DNA from 2 places in the Pectobacterium aroidearum genome. Region 1 is predicted to be linked to the other one. Evidence: predicted binding sites of a transcription regulator. Region 1 holds the regulator's gene; the other holds the start of a gene.
The links. The regulator LexA, encoded in region 1, represses DNA repair genes until DNA is damaged. The targets are predictions, from matches to a motif close to TNCTGTATGTACATACAGNA.
Positions count from the first base shown of each region.

Region 2: mutH (DNA mismatch repair endonuclease MutH) is a predicted target of LexA. The motif match lies at 1,969-1,988, and genes of this name have one in related genera.

Region 1 is NZ_CP166097.1:4,432,402-4,436,362, forward strand. Features, by position in the region: gene AB8809_RS19940 (pirin family protein) at 1-64, shown strand, start outside; gene zur (zinc uptake transcriptional repressor Zur) at 171-680, shown strand; gene AB8809_RS19950 (CsbD family protein) at 772-981, opposite strand; gene lexA (transcriptional repressor LexA) at 1,476-2,084, opposite strand; gene AB8809_RS19960 (diacylglycerol kinase) at 2,195-2,560, opposite strand; gene plsB (glycerol-3-phosphate 1-O-acyltransferase PlsB) at 2,688-3,961, shown strand, end outside.
Region 2 is NZ_CP166097.1:4,017,768-4,021,728, reverse strand. Features, by position in the region: gene AB8809_RS18165 (TerC family protein) at 81-797, opposite strand; gene mutH (DNA mismatch repair endonuclease MutH) at 1,035-1,730, opposite strand; gene rppH (RNA pyrophosphohydrolase) at 2,427-2,960, shown strand; gene ptsP (phosphoenolpyruvate--protein phosphotransferase) at 2,973-3,961, shown strand, end outside.

The sequences.
Region 1 (3,961 bases):
AACAACGTTGACGCTACGGGCAGAATCGCCTTTGCGTGCGCTGCTCATCGATCTGGTCGTCTAGATCTTCTGTCCGTTGTTTTATCAGGAAAACGCCGCCAGTTCGGCGTTTTTATTCAGCCGTGGTAAGATATCCGTCTTGTTCCTCAATGCGTCAGGGTGATATGACAATGGATTCAACCAAACAGGACAAACTTCTTGCCCAGGCTGAACAGATTTGTCAGCAGCGCGCTGTGCGTCTAACGCCACAGCGGTTAGAGGTTTTACGCCTTATGGCACAGCAGTCAGGTGCTATCAGCGCTTATGACCTGCTGGATCTGCTGCGAGTTTCCGAGCCCCAGGCCAAACCGCCGACCGTCTATCGCGCGCTGGATTTTCTGCTGGAACAAGGCTTCATTCATCGAGTCGAATCAAACAACAGCTACGTGCTGTGTCACCATATCGAAGACCACAGCCATACGTCTGCCCTTTTCATCTGTGACCGCTGCGGACAGGTTACGGAACGTCAAACCGAAGGGGTGGAAGAAACATTACGTAGCCTGGCACAGCAGTCGGGATTTACGCTGCGCCACAGCGTTGTGGAAGCGCACGGGCTGTGTGGAGGCTGTCAGGAAGTGGCATCATGCAAGCAGCCGGATCATTGCGATCACGACCATACGGTTCCGATTAAAAAACGCTAGCGCTTATTGATGGGGCCTTCTGCCTGACAAGGTTTTTCTATATAAAAAAAACGATAGCCCTCAGGGCTATCGTTTTTTAGCATCACGTTCACTACCAGTGATATTTGTGATGCTCTTCCCAGTGTTTCACTTCTTTCTCTGCCGCTTCTTTTGCGTACCCGTAACGCTCCTGGATTCTCCCCACCAGTTGGTCACGCTTACCTTCGATGACCGTCAGATCGTCATCCGTTAATTTGCCCCATTGCTCTTTCGCTTTACCTTTAAACTGTTTCCAGTTACCGCTGGCTTGGTCTTTATTCATCAGAATCTCCGTACCTTAGGTGTATTGCGCATAAATGAATCGTCACTACCGACGTAGGCGTCAGTCAGTGTCAGATAAATTGTTCAGTAAGCAGAGTCATCATTCTGTGAACCATCACGGTGCTCTGCACCACTGCCCTTCCTCGATCTGCCAGGCTAACCTAAATGTGATGGCTAATGTTTAATGACTAAACGCTCAATCGAGATAAAAATGCTTACCTTGATAAAAATTATAGTCGAATATTTTACTTAAAATTAAAAATAAGGAATCTGTAACTAGCGAAGGCGCCAAGAAAGGAAAAATGACCGTAAAAGTAATGGAAAAACAGGCGGTAAGGGAGAGAAGAGAAAACACACGCGAAATGTAACGAAATATATACAACTAGCAGATTAACACGCGGGGCACTCACACATGAAGCAACTCACACATAAAGCGATTAACACAAAAACGTGATGCACTGACCCAGAAAGACGAGCAGTGCATCTCTATGACCGTTAGCTCCAGTCGCTGTTACGAATCACGCCAACCGCTAAGCCTTCTATCGAAAAGCTCTGCTGACGCAGGTCAACAACAATGGGGGCAAACTCTTCGTTTTCAGCGAGAAGGTGCACCATATTGCCCTGCTTTTTCAGGCGTTTTACCGTCACTTCATCGTCAATGCGCGCGACGACAATCTGACCATTGCGTACATCTTCCGTTTTATGCACGGCCAGTAAATCGCCATCCATAATACCGATATCTTTCATCGACATGCCGCTCACGCGCAGCAAAAAATCAGCGCTGGGTTTGAACATTGCAGGGTCAACCTGATAGTGACATTCGATATGTTCCTGCGCCAGCAGAGGCTCACCTGCGGCCACGCGACCAACCAGAGGAATACCCGTCTCTTCTTCCATCAGCAGACGAATACCTCGAGAAGCACCCGATACGATTTCAATCACACCTTTACGCGCCAGTGCTTTCAGATGTTCTTCAGCCGCATTGGGAGAGCGAAACCCCAGCTGTTGAGCAATTTCCGCGCGCGTTGGCGGCATTCCGGTCTGCGCAATGTGATCGCGGATCAGGTCATAAACCTGCTGCTGCCTTGCTGTTAATACTTTCATTCCGCCCCCTGGTTGTTTATACAGTCTTGCTGTGAGTATATACAGGTACGCCACAATTGGGAATGGAGATATAGGCAAAGCCTCTGACTTTTATTCATTTATGCGTGCCGTCAGGCAAAATGTTGCCAGAGAATGCTACCCCACACGACAGCCGCTAACACGATGGCAACAAAAACAGCCGCCGACCCGATATCTTTCGCCCGACCGGATAATTCGTGATGCTCAAGGCCAATACGATCGACAACCGCTTCAATGGCGCTGTTAGCCAGCTCAAAAAGCATAATCAATACCACAGACCCGATCAGCAGCAGCTTTTCGACCAGCGTAACCGGCAGCAGACACGCAATAATCACGCCGACAATCGTCAATATTGTTTCCTGACGAAATGCCGCCTCATGTTGCCAAGCCTGCTTCAGCCCCTTAAGGGAATAACCGGTCGCCTTAATAATCCGGGTCATCCCCGTTGCTTTATTCATTTATCCTCCATTCTTTACGTAAAATAGTTCGCATTTTAACGCGCTTACGTTGTCTCACCACCACAGATTTCCGACGCAGTTTCTGGTATCCTTGCGGCGCATTGCTAACAAGAGGCTCCAAGTTGTTATGTCAGGTTGGCGTAAAATTTACTATAAATTATTGAATCTCCCACTAAAACTGCTGGTTAAAAGTAAAGTTATTCCCGCAGATCCCGTGGTCGAGTTGGGGTTAGATCCCTCACGTCCTATACTCTATGTTCTGCCTTATAACTCTCAGGCGGATCTCTTGACGCTACGCGCGAAATGCCTGGCATTGGGGTTACCCGATCCCTCGCAATCGTTCGAATTCAACGGCGTCGAACTTCCCAGCCACGTCTTTATTAATGACGGGCCGCGCGTCTTCCGCTATTACGTTCCCAAGCAGAAATCCGTCAAGCTGTTCCACGACTATCTGGATCTGCATCGCGCCAATCCAGATTTAGACGTGCAGATGGTGCCGGTTTCCGTGATGTTTGGACGTTCTCCGGGTCGGGAAGGCCATTCTCAGGCTACACCACACCTGCGATTGCTCAACGGCATTGAGAAATTCTTCGCCGTCCTGTGGCTAGGGCGTGACAGTTTTGTTCGCTTCTCCAGCCCGGTGTCGCTGCGCTATATGGCGACCGAGCATGGCACTGACAAAACCATAGCCCACAAACTGGCGCGCGTCGCGCGTATGCACTTCTCCCGCCAGCGTTTGGCGGCAGTTGGCCCACGCTTGCCGGTACGTCAGGAACTGTTTAATAAGCTGCTGGATTCCAAAGCGATCAAGAAGGCCGTAGACGATGAGGCGCGCAGTAAGAAGATTTCCCATGAAAAAGCGCAGCAGAACGCCATTGCGTTGATGGAAGAAATCGCCGCCGACTTCTCCTACGAAGCCGTGCGTCTGTCGGATCGCGTCTTAAGCTGGACGTGGAACCGCCTTTATCAAGGGATCAACGTCCATAACGCCGAACGCGTTCGTCAGCTGGCACAGGATGGTCATGGTATTGTCTATGTGCCCTGCCACCGCAGCCATATGGACTATCTGCTGCTGTCCTACGTCCTATACCATCAGGGCCTAGTGCCGCCGCACATCGCCGCAGGCATCAATCTTAATTTCTGGCCAGCGGGTCCGATCTTCCGTCGCCTTGGCGCCTTCTTCATTCGTCGTACCTTCAAAGGCAATAAGCTGTATTCCACTATTTTCCGTGAGTATCTGGGTGAACTGTTTGCCCGTGGTTATTCGGTGGAATACTTCATGGAAGGCGGACGTTCACGCACGGGTCGCCTGTTAGAGCCGAAAACCGGTACGCTGGCGATGACGATTCAGGCCATGCTCAGAGGCGGTACGCGCCCTATCACGCTGGTGCCGATTTATGT
Region 2 (3,961 bases), 410 kb from region 1:
GGACGTTAATTTTGTGTAACCGGGCGGAAATTTGCCGCCCGGTTAACCTGTATGACGCGAAAGCGTACGCGATACATCGATCAGGGTGCCGTTTTCTCTTTTTTACTGCGCAACAGATTCAGCGCCTCGACGGACATCGAGAAGAACATCGCGAAGTAGATATAGCCTTTTGGTACGTGAACGTCGAAGCTTTCCAGAATCAGGGTGAACCCGACCAGGATCAGGAACGACAAGGCCAGCATTTTGACGGAGGGGTGGCGTTCGACAAACTCACCGATAGGGCGTGCGGAGAACATCATCACGCCAACGGCGATAACGACGGCAGCCATCATAATAAACAGATGGTCAGACAGACCGACGGCGGTGATCACCGAGTCCAGGCTGAAGATAATATCCAGCAGCATGATTTGCACAATCGCGCCAAAGAACGAATACACCTTGGAAGTATGGTCTTCTGAACCGCCTTCGACGGTTTCGTGAATTTCCTTGCTCGACTTCCAGATCAGGAAGAGCCCCCCGAAGAACAGAATCAGGTCACGCGTGGAAATTTCGTTGTTGAACGCGGTAAACAGTGGGTCAGTCAAACGCATGACCCAGGCAATAGACGCGAGCAGTCCCAAGCGCATCAACATCGCCCCCATCAGCCCGATGCGGCGCGCTTTGTTTTGTTGGGCTTTAGGCAGTTTGGCGACAACCAGAGACAGGAAGATAATGTTATCGATCCCAAGAACGATTTCCAGAATAGTCAGCGTTCCCAATGCTAACCAAGCGTTCGGATCAACAATCCAATCAAACATTATATCAATACACCTTAAACGAAACGTAAACGATATTATACTCTGCCAGCTCGGTGCGTAGGCAAGCGAAAGTGTCGATACCCTTCATACTTTGCATGCGGCTCATGTGCTGGCGTCCCTTTTTACTCAGGGTTGGCGTTAGGCTTTTCCCTGATCATATTCCTTTGTCGCACGATGGCGGCGTATAAATCAGTGTACGACGAAGTATCGCACTGATGAAGCATAGCCTAATGACGCTCAGTTGCTGAGCTGCATAAAGTGGCGGGCCAGCAGCGGCGCGGTAAAGGTTTTTTTCAGATAGAACCCGCGGGGTAGCGTCAGAATCGGCTGACCAAATTCGCCAATGGCCTCCGTTAAGGCCCGGCTATTTGCCGCTTTGGGGCGTAGTTGCAGCACTTCGCCATGTCGGGCGGTGATGCTTTCTACCTGACCAAGTACGATCAGATCCATCAACTCTTCCCAATCGCAGCGCAGCTGTTCCTCTTCTTCTTCGCTGGGGCTCCAGATCAGCGGCGTGCCAATGCGGCGCTCCCCCAACGGAATGTGTCGCGAGCCTTCCACCGGAATCCACAGTACCCGCGCGAGCTTGTGCCGTACGTGGCTGCTTTCCCAGGTTACGCCGCTGTTGCCCGTTAACGGCGCGACGCAGACGAAGGTGGTTTCCAGCGGCTTACCCTGTTCATCAATCGGGATGGTTTTTAGCTCAACGCCGATATCGGGGAAATCCTGCTCGGGCTTACTGCCTGCGCTTGCCCCCAGAAAACGTTCCAGCAAGACGCCAATCCAGCCTTTATCGCGTTTCAGGTTGGCGGGAAGGGGCAGGTGAGCGATGTCCGCTAATTCCGCGAGATTATAACCTGCGAGGGATTGCGCGCGTTCCAGTAAGGCTTGCTCATGTGGCGGTGCAGTCGTGTGAACCGTGGGTGAATTCATAGCGTATCGCTCGATATTTTTCCGCTCAAAAAAAATACAACAGATAGGGCGTACCCATGCACAGTCTGTAAGGCTGTGGAGAAAAACAATAATAGCATGATTCATAGTGCTTTTTTTTAGTGTGATGGCGATCGCTGCACATCGCTTTGCAAACTGTGCACGTATAGCCACCGACAATAAACAGGATCTTACACTAGGTTATCCACAGATTTCTTGGATAACCCACATAAACATGAATTACTGGTTCGATTTACAGCCTTGACTCCCGGTCATTTTGCTGTTTTTGCCTATTTATTGCCTGACTTTGAGGCATTCCCTGTGGATAAAAACGGCATAGTGCGATCTTTCGCCAATCTTGTGTTGTATGCCATTTGAACAAAAATAAAGGGGGCGATATTGCCGATGAGATGGACTGTAATTTTATGAATAAAAAGCACTATTTTTTAATTTACAGTAATATTTTTTCTTCATGAAAAATGAGTTTTACTCACTTCTTCATGGGTTCTGCACAAAGATGTCCACAGAAAAAGTGAATAAATTGCGAATTTCAGCCTTCACATGTTTATAACTTTGATCTTATCTGTGGGTTATCTTACTTTTATTAGTATCACATGCTTTCTAAGCAGTGGTTTACCGCCTGACGGGAGTGTGAAACAATCAGGTCATCTTTGCATTGATGTTTATTGAGGTAGTCCGGTGATCGATGATGATGGCTACCGCCCAAACGTTGGTATTGTAATCTGTAATCGGCAGGGGCAGGTGATGTGGGCCCGGCGCTATGGTCAGCACTCCTGGCAGTTTCCACAGGGGGGAATTAACCCCGGTGAAAGTGCTGAGCAGGCGATGTACCGCGAACTGTTTGAAGAAGTCGGGTTAAGAAAAAAGGATGTGCGCGTACTGGCATCTACCCGTAACTGGTTACGCTATAAATTACCAAAGCGTTTGGTGCGTTGGGATACAAAACCGGTCTGTATCGGCCAAAAGCAGAAATGGTTTTTGCTACAGTTGATGTGTAATGAGTCGGATATCAATATGCAGAGCAGCGGCACGCCGGAATTTGATGGCTGGCGCTGGGTGAGTTACTGGTATCCGGTACGTCAGGTCGTCTCTTTTAAGCGAGATGTGTATCGTCGCGTGATGAAGGAATTTATCAACCCGGTGATACTGCTTCAGGAGAGTGTTGCGGCTCGGGTGGCGACCCCATCCGGTCCCCGGCGAAAAAGAGGGTAATTCAGGCACATTATGCTCACGCGCTTGCGAGAAATTGTCGAAAACGTTGCGGCAACGGCCCGCCTTAGTGATGCGCTGGACATTCTGGTCAATGAGACCTGTCAGGCTATGGACACGGAAGTCTGTTCCATTTATCTGGCCGATCACGATCGTCAATGCTATTACCTGATGGCAACGCGCGGGTTGAAAAAGCCGCGCGGGCGCACGGTAACGCTGGCGTTTGGGCAAGGTATTGTTGGGCTGGTCGGGCAACGTGCCGAGCCCATCAATCTGGCCGATGCTCGCGCTCATCCCAGTTTCAAATATATCCCCGCCGTGAAAGAGCAACATTTCCGCTCTTTTCTTGGTGTTCCCATTATCCACCGTCGCCATCTGCTCGGCGTACTGGTGGTGCAGCAGCGTGAACATCGTCAGTTTGATAAAAACGAAGAGTCGTTCATGGTGACGCTGGCCACGCAGATGGCCGCGATTCTTTCCCTTTCGCAGATCAAAACGCTCTTCGGTCAATACCGTCAGACGCGCGTTAAAGCGCTGGTGGCCGCCCCCGGTGTAGCGATTGCCCCTGGCTGGCAGGATTGTACCCAGCCTTCTCTGGAGCAGGTTTTCCCTGCATCGAGTCTGGACAGCGAGCGTGAACGCTCTCGCTTAACGCAGGCGCTGGAAGACGCAACGGCGGAATTTCGCCGCTTCAGCAAGCGGTTTAGCGCCAGTGCGCAGAAAGAGAGCGCGGCGATTTTCGATTTGTACTCGCACTTGCTGAATGATGCGCGACTCAAGCGTGAACTTTTTCAGGAAGTGGATGCGGGCAATGCCGCAGAGTGGGCTGTGAAACTGGTGATCGAACGTTTTGCTGCGCAGTTCACCAATTTGCAGGATACCTACTTGCGTGAACGTGCGGGCGATCTGCGCGCGCTCGGGCAGCGGCTGTTGTTTCACCTTGATGATAACGCGCAAATCATGGGGCAATGGCCTGAGCGCTTTATCCTCGTGGCGGACGAATT